Regions from separate parts of the Microbacterium sp. ER1 genome, predicted to be linked through region 1. Evidence: predicted binding sites of a transcription regulator. Region 1 holds the regulator's gene; each other region holds the start of a gene.
The links. The regulator LexA, encoded in region 1, represses DNA repair genes until DNA is damaged. The targets are predictions, from matches to a motif close to TCGAACANNTGTTCGA.
Positions count from the first base shown of each region.

Region 2: BV453_RS08205 (HNH endonuclease signature motif containing protein) is a predicted target of LexA. The motif match lies at 2,201-2,216, and genes of this name have one in related genera.
Region 3: BV453_RS07275 (HNH endonuclease signature motif containing protein) is a predicted target of LexA. The motif match lies at 1,404-1,419, and genes of this name have one in related genera.

Region 1 is NZ_QCXO01000122.1:34,867-38,138, forward strand. It holds gene BV453_RS03125 (histidinol-phosphate transaminase) at 1-397, opposite strand, end outside; gene BV453_RS03130 (LysM peptidoglycan-binding domain-containing protein) at 457-825, opposite strand; gene lexA (transcriptional repressor LexA) at 1,109-1,795, shown strand; gene metE (5-methyltetrahydropteroyltriglutamate--homocysteine S-methyltransferase) at 1,878-3,272, opposite strand, start outside.
Region 2 is NZ_QCXO01000133.1:86,801-90,072, forward strand. It holds gene BV453_RS08200 (Cmx/CmrA family chloramphenicol efflux MFS transporter) at 1-666, opposite strand, end outside; gene BV453_RS08205 (HNH endonuclease signature motif containing protein) at 765-2,171, opposite strand; gene BV453_RS08210 (alpha/beta fold hydrolase) at 2,274-3,038, shown strand; gene BV453_RS08215 (ABC-F family ATP-binding cassette domain-containing protein) at 3,081-3,272, shown strand, end outside.
Region 3 is NZ_QCXO01000132.1:11,219-14,490, forward strand. It holds gene BV453_RS07275 (HNH endonuclease signature motif containing protein) at 30-1,364, opposite strand; gene BV453_RS07280 (extracellular solute-binding protein) at 1,639-2,712, shown strand; gene BV453_RS07285 (ABC transporter ATP-binding protein) at 2,748-3,272, shown strand, end outside.

The sequences.
Region 1 (3,272 bases):
CGCCCGTCCCCTTCGCGATGAGCGGGTACATGGAGTACGTGGGCGCGAATCCGAAGGCCGTGCGTCCCGGCCCGCCGAACGCCTGGAAGATGTGCTGCAGCACCTCGTTGGACCCGTTGCCCGCCCAGATCTGCTCCGGCGTGAGGCCGTGACCCAGGTAGTCGGCGAACGCCTCCCGCAGCGTCGTGAACTCGCGGTCCGGGTACCGGTTCACGTCTCGGATCGCCACGGCGATGTCATCGAGGATGTCGCTCGCGACCTCGTCGGGAACCGGATGCGTGTTCTCGTTGACGTTCAGCGCCACCGGCAGCGGGGCCTGCGGCGCTCCGTACGGGGTGAGTCCGCGCAGATCGTCGCGGAGCGGGAGATCGTTGAGGGAGAAGGTCACCCTTCCCATCTTAAGAGGAGCAGGGAGAGCCGAGCTCATCGTGACGATTCGGCCGGGAGGACTCGGCGTCAGTCGGTGTACCGCGCCGGCAGTGCGAGCTCCTGGCCGACCTGGAGCTCCCCGCCGCGCAGCAGGTTCATGCGGGTGATCTCACCGATGACATCCCGCGGGTCGGCCTCGGGAGCGATGCTGCTCGCGATCGACCAGAGGGTGTCGCCGGGCATGACCGTGACGGTCTCGACGGAGACGGCCGGCGCATCCGCGCCGGAGGCGGTCGCGCTGCCTCCGCTGAGGGCGGCGACGGCGATGCCCGCCGCGAGCGGGACCGACGCGAGCGCGAGCAGAGTGCGACGGCCGCGTGCCGTGATCCGCAGCCGGGTGGCCGGACGGGCCGATGCCGGGAGGGCGGTCGCGGTGCTGAGGCTGATGCTGCTCATGTCTGCTCCTTACTGTCCCGGCGCCGGAGCCCGGGGAGGTTGGCGTAGCTTTCGCATCCGCGCCTCGGCCGGGAGCCGTGGATGCGAAGCTACGTTCCGAAGATATCTTCGAGTTCGAACATCTGTCAAGCTGTCTTCGAAACCACGCTCCGCGAATCAGCCGACACGCTCGAACAGATCTTCCAGATCGGCGCTTTTCTCGGATACGGTTTCGATAAGGACACCCCACCACGGGCCACCGACATTCGAAGCGGCACGTCGGATCACGCAGTGAAGGAGCACCATGAGCGACACCTCAGCCCTCGAGTCCGAGGCGCCGCGCACCCGCCGTCGCAAGAGCCTCAGCCCGAAGCAGATGGCGATCCTCGAGGTCATCCAGGCCTCGATCGCGCAGAACGGCTATCCGCCGAGCATGCGCGAGATCGGCGACGCCGTCGGGCTCAAGTCGCTGTCCAGCGTCACCCACCAGCTCGGTCAGCTCGAGCTCAGCGGCTACCTGCGTCGCGACCCGGGCAAGACACGTGCCATGGAGGTCCTCATCGACCTTCCCGGCACGGGCGCGGAGAACCCGGCGGACGTGGCGACCCCCGTGGGCGATGCCGCCCTGGTCCCGCTGGTGGGGCGTATCGCGGCGGGCGTGCCGATCACGGCGGACCAGCAGGTCGAGGAGATCTTCCCGCTCCCCCGGCAGCTCGTCGGCAAGGGCGACCTGTTCATGCTCAAGGTCTCCGGGGAGTCGATGATCGACGCCGCCATCTGCGACGGCGACTGGGTCGTCGTGCGCTCGCAGAACACGGCGGAGAACGGCGAGATCGTGGCTGCCATGCTCGACGGCGAGGCCACCGTCAAGGTGCTCCGTCGTCGCGACGGCCACACGTGGCTGCTTCCCCGCAACTCTGCCTTCGAGCCGATCCTGGGCGACGAGGCGGTCGTGCTCGGCAAGGTCGTCGCGGTCATGCGCGCCGTCTGAGTCCCCGCATCGTCGGTGAGACGAGAACGAAGGCCCTCCCGGGCGCACCGGGAGGGCCTTCGTGTGTCCGGGGACGACCGCGTCAGGCGGTGACCACCACGTCCTCGCGCACGCGCCGCGTGGCCTCGACGATGTTCCGCAGCGACGCCGTGGTCTCGGCGTATCCGCGGGTCTTCAGACCGCAGTCCGGGTTCACCCAGAGCTGACGGAGGGGGATCTCCTCCACCGCACGCCGCAGCAGGGACTCGACCTCCTCCACGGTGGGCACGCGCGGCGAGTGGATGTCGTACACGCCGGGGCCGATGCCGTGGTCGAAGCCCACCTCGGCGATGTCCGCGACGACCTCCATGCGGCTCCGGGCCGCCTCGATGGACGTGACGTCCGCGTCGAGCGCACGGATCGCGTCGATCACGACGCCGAACTCCGAGTAACAGAGGTGGGTGTGCACCTGGGTCGCCGCCGCAGCGCCGCCCGTGGCCAGACGGAACGAGGCGACGGACCAGTCGAGGTACGCCGGCTGGTCGGCCTGCTTCAGCGGGAGCAGCTCCCGGAGCGCCGGCTCGTCGACCTGGATCACCTGGATGCCCGCGGCCTCCAGATCGGCGATCTCGTCGCGGAGCGCGAGCGCCACCTGGTTCGCCGTCTCCCCCAGCGGCTGGTCGTCGCGGACGAAGGACCACGCGAGGATCGTGACGGGGCCCGTGAGCATCCCCTTCATGTGCTTCGCCGTGAGCGACTGCGCGTACGCCGACCAGCCGACCGTGATGGGCGCAGGACGCGAGACGTCTCCCCAGAGGATCGATGGGCGCGTGGCTCGCGAGCCGTACGACTGCACCCATCCGTGCTGCGTGACCGCGAAGCCGTCGAGGTTCTCCGCGAAATACTGCACCATGTCGTTGCGCTCCGGCTCACCGTGCACGAGGACGTCGAGACCGAGGTCCTCCTGCAGGGAGACGACTGCGGCGACCTCACGGCGCAGGAACTCCTCGTAGTCGTCCTCGGGGATCTCGCCGCGGAGGAACTGGGCCCGGGCGCGGCGGATGTCGCCGGTCTGCGGGAAGGAGCCGATCGTCGTCAGGGGCAGCGCCGGCAGGCCGAGGGCGTTCTGCGCCTCCTCCCGCTCCTGGTACGGGGCACGGGCGAAGTCGGCGTCGCTCAGCGCACGGGAACGCACCGCACCGTCGCGCACACCGGGAGCGGTCAGGCGGTCCTGCAGCGCAGCGGTCGCGGCGTCCAGCTCGGCCCCGATCGCCGTGCGGCCTTCGGACAGGCCGCGGGCGAGGGTCACGACCTGCTGCACCTTCTGATCCGCGAACGCGAGCCAGGAGACGAGGCGCTCGTCGAGCGCCGTCTCGTCCTCCACGTCGTGCGGCACGTGCAGCAGCGAGGTCGAGGTCGATGCCGCCACCGGGGCCCCGAGCGCACGGAGCGCCTCCAGAGAGTCGAACGCCGCGGAGAGGTCGCCACGCCAGATGTT
Region 2 (3,272 bases), on a different contig from region 1:
CAGGGCCGCCAGGGTCATCGCGAGGGCCAGGCGCGGTGTCCCCAGGAGCGCGAGCTCCGTGCGGAGGGCCGGTTCCTTCCGGGGGAGTGGTGCCGGGGCGGGGCCGGGCTCCGTGGCCGGGATCGTCGTCGGCACGCCGCGGAGGATTCCGAGCAGCGCAGGGAGGCAGAGGAGCGCGACAGCGGCGAAGGTCGCCCGCCAGCTCAGCGCGGTGCCGAGGATGGCGCCCACAGGGACGCCGACGATGGTGGCGACGGTCGTCCCGGAGAGCAGCACCGCGAGCGCTCGTCCGGTGCGCTCGCGGGGGACGAGGAGGGTCGCCGTGCGCAGGGCGACGGCGAGGAAGCCGGCGTTCGCGAGGGCGCTGAGTACGCGCGTGACGAGCAGAAGCTCGAACAGGGACGTCACCGCGCCGACGGCATGGCACGCGGCGAAGAGCGCGAGGCAGGCGACGAGTGTGCGGCGTGGGGGCCAGCTGCGCGCGAACGCGGCCATGGCGGGTGCGCCGATGACCATGCCGACCGCGAAGGCGGAGGTGAGGAGGCCCGCCGTGCCGACCGGGACGTCGAGCTCGTGCGCGATCGCGGGGAGGAGTCCCGCGAGCATGAATTCGGAGGTGCCCATGACGAAGACCGCCAGGGCAAGGGCATAGAGGGGGAAAGGCATCGAGTGCTCCGAGGTGAGAGGGAAGAGGAATGCTTCTCGTCACCACGGTCAGCGCCCGGGTCACCGGCGCGCGCCCGCCGGCAGGGCGGACGAAGGGATCAGCGGTTCGCGGGGCTGACGGTGTGACCGGCAGCCCCCGACCTGTCTGATTCGGGGCTCGACATGCCCTCCACTCTAGGGCTGACGGCGGGAGACCACGGAGGTTCCTCGGCGAAGGTGACGGTGTGCGGAGGCGGCGGTCGGTCGATGTAGGTCCGGCCGGTGGGGCTCGTCCACTCCAGAACGCCGCCCGGCCCCTGCTCGACGTGCCACGGGGAGTGGTGTTTGAGCATGTGATGTCGTCGGCAGAAGGTCGCCAGGTTGTCGTGCGCGGTCTCTCCGCCGAGCGCCGCATCGTGATTGTGATCGAGGTCACACTTCCGCGGTGCGAGGCCGCAGCCCGGGAAGCGGCAGCGTTGATCGCGGGCCCGCAGGTGTCGGCGGAGGTCTTCGCTCGGGCGATACCGGTCGACGGCCAGCAGCGCCCCGCTGATCGGGTGGGTGAGCACCCGGTCCCAGCCGCTCGCCGCGCCGGCCAGACGGCGGGCCGTGGCCGGATCGATCGGGAAGATCCCGTCCAGCTCGGCGGCGAGGATCCGAGTGCCCTCTGTCGTCCGTTCCTGCTCCCCGTGCATCAGCGTCAGCACCGGCACGGTGACCTCGACGCGCGCCCGAAGCTCCGAGAGCAGCCCCTCTTCCGAGTCATGGCCCGCCGGAGCGCCGGTCAGGACGAGGTCGGCGAGCAGATCCGCGCGCAGCTGATCCACGGTCCTGTCGTCGAGGATGCTCTCCTCCGCCTCCCGACGCCGTGCCTGCGCGTTCTCCTCCCGCACGGCATGCGCCATCTGGGAGAGCCGGTCGTACATCCCGTGCACGAGCGCCGCGGGGCCACGCGCGCCGAGCTCGGCCATGCCGTCCTCGAGATCGGTCACCCAGACGCGGCGCAGCTCCCTGGCGTCACGATGTCGCTCGACGAGGGTCCGCTCCCGGAACCGGTCGGCCAGTCGGCGCACGAGTCGGCGTATCCGGTTCGGAGATTCCGCAGCGGCCACCTCGATCGCCTCCGCCGCGAAACGCGAACGGTCGTCCGGGTCATGGAGGTGAGCCCCCGCCTCCACGATCACGCGTGCATGCGCGGCGCTGATCCGCCCGGCGCCCTGAGCCTCCCAGACGGCGGGGAACCGTTCGACCAACCAGGACGCATCGGACATCCGCCGCTCGATCGTGCGGTCGCTGACGCGCTGTGCGGCCCCGATCTCCGCGGCGACCGTGCGGATCGCCATGTCGCCGCCGTCCGGATGCCGAGCCTGCCGGGCGATGTCGACCGCCAGTCGCCCCGCCATCGCGAGCAGTCCGTCGCGGGCCGCCTGCATGCTGCTCAGCGTCTTCTCCGCCGCTTCCAGCCCCTCCACCAGATCGGCGAGCATCGCCATCTGGGAGTCGGTCGCGTCGAGCAGTGCGGGCATGACGGCAGTCCATCACCGACCACCGACATTCGAACGAAGATTCGAAGGATTCTGGCCGAAAGTCGTATCACGAAAGGATAACGACCGTGGTTGACTGGCTCCGTGCTCCTGAACGTCATCGAAGCCGGGGAGGGCGACCGCGTCGCCGTGCTGCTGCACGGCATGATGGGGTCCGCCGAGAGCTGGCACCGCGTGGTCCCGCTGCTCGTGGAACGCGGCTTCCGCGTGCTCGCGCTCGATCTGCCCGGCCACGGCCTCTCTCCGCGTGACCCGGAGCTCACGATCGAGACGGCGGCCGATGCCGTCGTCGCCACGCTCGCGCAGACGGCGCTCCCTCCGGGGGCAGGTTCCGCAGCGGGGGACGGGGCGGCCTCGCCGCTCGCCGTCGCCGTCGGGCACTCCTTCGGCGCCACCGTGCTCGCCGCCGCCGCGCCCCGCCTCGATCCGAGTCTCGCGGTCTACGTCGACGCGCCGCTCGCCCTCCAGGGCGGCCAGGACCGCGCCTCTCTCATCTCGCAGTACGAGCATGATCGCCGCGCGCGCATGTCGCCCGCAGAACTCCGCAAGCTCCGGCCCTTCTACTCCGTCGACGATGCCACGGTCGAGGCGCGGGCGGCCGAGCGCTTCGATCCGCCGACCGCGGCCTCCGTCTCCTGCGGGGAGGACGGTCATTGGACCGCCGCCCCCGGCTCCATCGTTGTCCGCGCGGAACCCAGTGCCTGGGTCACCGACGAGGACGCGCGGCGGTTCGAGCACGGTGGGGTGACGGTACGCAGCATCCCCGGGGCCGCTCACACCGTCTGGTACAGCCACTTCGAGGTCTTCACCGCCGCGCTGCCGGAGCTCTTCGCCCCGTCGCTGGTCTGACCGGGAGACCGTCCGACGCGGCGCGACTACCCTGGAGAGGACATGGCACATCTTCTCGGGGCCGAAGCCCTGCACCTCGAATACCCGACCCGCGTCGTCTTCGACGCCGTGACCCTCGGCATCGAGGAGGGCGACCGCATCGGCATCGTCGGCCGGAACGGCGACGGCAAGTCGAGCCTCCTCGGCATGCTCGCCGGCACGAAGGAGCCGGACTCCGGCCGGGTGACCGTCCGC
Region 3 (3,272 bases), on a different contig from region 1:
GCCCGAACTCGCGTGCCTGCGCACCGCACTCAGGCCGCGACATCGAAGCGTGCCCGTCCGCCCAGCCGCGGCGTGCGCTCCGGGTCGACCCACCGCGGCGGAAGAAACCACGGCCGGCCGCTCACACCGGAACCCTCGATGACGATCTCCCACCCGTTGTCATGGATACGGTGGTGACAGGTCTCGCAGAGCAGGATCCCGTTCGAGAGATCGGTCGGACCTCGGTCGCGCTGCCACCAGCGGAGGTGATGAGCCTTCGTCATCCCCGGCGGGAGCCCGCACATGGCGCACCCGCCATCCCGCTCGGCGAGCGCCAGGCGTTGGGCTCGTGTGAAGAGGCGCTTCTCGCGACCCCAGTCGAGCACTTCGCTCGCCCCGCCGAGGACGCAGGGGATGACGCCGCCGCTGGCCGCCATCCGCCGCGCGGCGCCGATGTCGATCACCTGGTCGAGCCCGTCGATCGTCGCCGACCCGGTGCCGGCCTGGAGATCGTCGAGGGACACGCGCACGACCACCGTCGCCCCCGCGAGCGGCACCCGATCACCGTCGCACCCGAGCACATGCCCGCAGAAGAGGGCCAGCGCATCGGCCTGGATCATCGCGACCGAGCGCCGGTCGGCGTCCGGCGACTCGGCGTCAGGGGCATCGAGGCGCGCGGCGAACACGGCGGACACGTGCCCGCGGATCGCGGTGACGACCGGCGCCGCGGTCTCGGCATCGAGCTGCGCGTGCAGGTGCACCATGCCGTCCCGTTCGAAGATGCGCAGTCCGCGCCGAGCGCGCTGCTCCTCCGCCCGCGGCGCCACGCCGTCGGGGTCGAGCCACGCTTCGGCGCGGAGGACGAGTTTGCGCACCGCATCGAGCTCGAGCCCCTCGGCTGTGGCGGCCAGCACGCGCTCCGCCTCCGCGATGCGTTCCGCTCCCGCAGCCACGCGACACCGGTCCAGCAGGGCGACGAGGAGTGCAGCCGCCGGCGCTCCGAGGGCACCCGACGCGAGCGCTTCCCGGAGGAGCGGGTACCGCGCGGGCAGCGGCGCGCCGAGCAGATCGCTTCGCGGGGCGGTCGCCTCTCCCACCTTCACCAGACGCTGCGCCTCGCCCGTCGAGATGCCTGTCATCGCGGCGATGAGATTCGCCGCCGTACGGTACCCGCGTTGCTTCGCCAGGCTGTCGGCACCGAGCTCGGCGCGCGACTCCCGGGCGATGCCGGCCGCCACGTCGACGTGCAGTGCATCGAGTCGGCGCCGCAGGAGTCCGATCGCGTCGGCGACGTCGACGAGCTGCGTGCGGGAGAGCTCAGGCGCATCACCCGCAGAGTCCCACGCCTGGTCGAGACGCTCCATCGCCTCGCGCAACCCAGACATTTTCGACATGCTTCATTTTATCTCCGAAGCGCCCGAATTTCGAAGCTTTGTTCTAATGGATGCCGGCATTTCGCCCCGGCCGACAGGGCACCTCGTCCCAGGTCCGACGCAGGCCCCCACCCGTTCACCTCATCGCATCCTCACGTTCACGCCGCGCGCCTATCTTGAGTGCGGACGCGCGACCGCGCTCACGAAACCAGACAATCTTTGTGCCTTCACCACAAGAACCGGTAGTGTCGCATCGACACACCTCGAAGGCGAGAAAGGGACGAACATGGCCGACAGGCAGCAGAGGCGCTGGGCGCTCATCGGATTGACGGCCGCGGCGGCGATCGCGCTCACCGGATGCACGGCGGGCGGCGACGGAGACGCGGGCGGCAGCGACGGCGGCTCCGGGGACACCCTCATCGTCTACACGAACTCCAACAGCGACGGCCGCGGTGAGTGGATCACCGAGAAGGCGGCGGACGCGGGCATCGACATCGAGATCGTGGGTCTCGGCGGCGCCGACCTGACGAACCGCATCATCGCGGAGAAGAACAACCCCGTCGGCGACGTGGTCTTCGGCCTGAACAACATGTTCTTCGAGCAGCTCAAGACCGAAGAGGCCATCACGGCCTACGAGCCGAGCTGGAGCGGTGAGGTGCCCGCGGACGCCGGCGACCCGAAGGACGGCGCGTTCTGGCCGCTCGTGGAGCAGGCGATCGTCACGGTCTACGACGAGAACCGCATCAGCGACGCGCCCACCGACCCCGACGACCTGTACACCGACGAGGCGTTCGCCGGCCGCTACGAGGTCAACCCCGCGCTCGGCCAGGCGACCCCGCAGCTCGTGCTCGCCAGCATGCTCACCCGTCACCTCGACGAGGACGGCGACCTCGGCGTGAGCGACGAGGGCTGGGACCTGGTGAAGTCGTACTACGCCAACGGCTCCCCCGCCGTGGAGGGCACCGACCTCTACGCCCGCATCACCCGCGACGAGGTGGACTACGGCGTGCTGCCGTCGAGCGGCATCTCCGCCCGCGACGAGGAGTACGGCACCAGCACCGGGATGATCGTGCCCGAGTACGGCGTCCCCTACGTGACCGAGCAGATCGCACAGATCAACGGCACGGACAACGAGGACAAGGCACAGGAGTTCATCGACTGGTTCGGCAGCGCCGAAGTGCAGGGCGAGTTCGCCGCGGAGTTCAACGCCATGCCGGTGAACGAGGGCGCGGTCGAGAAGGCCAACCCCGAGGTCGTCGAGCTCATGGGCACGCTCGACCGTCAGGACATCGACTTCGGTTTCGTGAGCGAGAACCTCGGCGCCTGGGTCGAGAAGGTCACGCTCGAGTACATCGGCTGACCCGCGCAGTCCCGCACCGGCAGAGAGAGAAGACGATGATCCGTTTCGACGACGTCGAGGTCGTGTTCGGCGACCACCGTGCGGTCTCGCACCTCGATCTGGAGATCCAGGAGGGTGAGTTCTTCACCCTCCTGGGTCCGTCCGGATGCGGCAAGACCACCGCCCTGCGCACGCTCGCGGGGTTCATCGAGCCGACCGGCGGCCGCATCCACATCGCGGGTCGCGACGTGACCCGCGTGCCGAGCGAGAAGCGCGGCGTGGGCATGGTGTTCCAGAACTACGCGCTGTTCCCGAGCATGAACGTGCGGGAGAACATCGCGTTCGGCCTCTCGGTGCAGAAGGTGTCGAAGGCCGAGCAGCGGCGGCGCGTGGACGAGGTCGCCGACCGCACCGGGCTCGCCGCGTCGCAGCTCGAGAAGAACGTGGCGGAGCTGTCCGGCGGCCAGCAGCAGCGCGTCGCCATCGCCCGGGCGCTCGCGCTCACCCCCAGCATCCTGCTCCTGGACGAGCCGCTGTCGAACCTCGACGCCAAGCTTCGCGTGCAGCTGCGCGAACAGCTC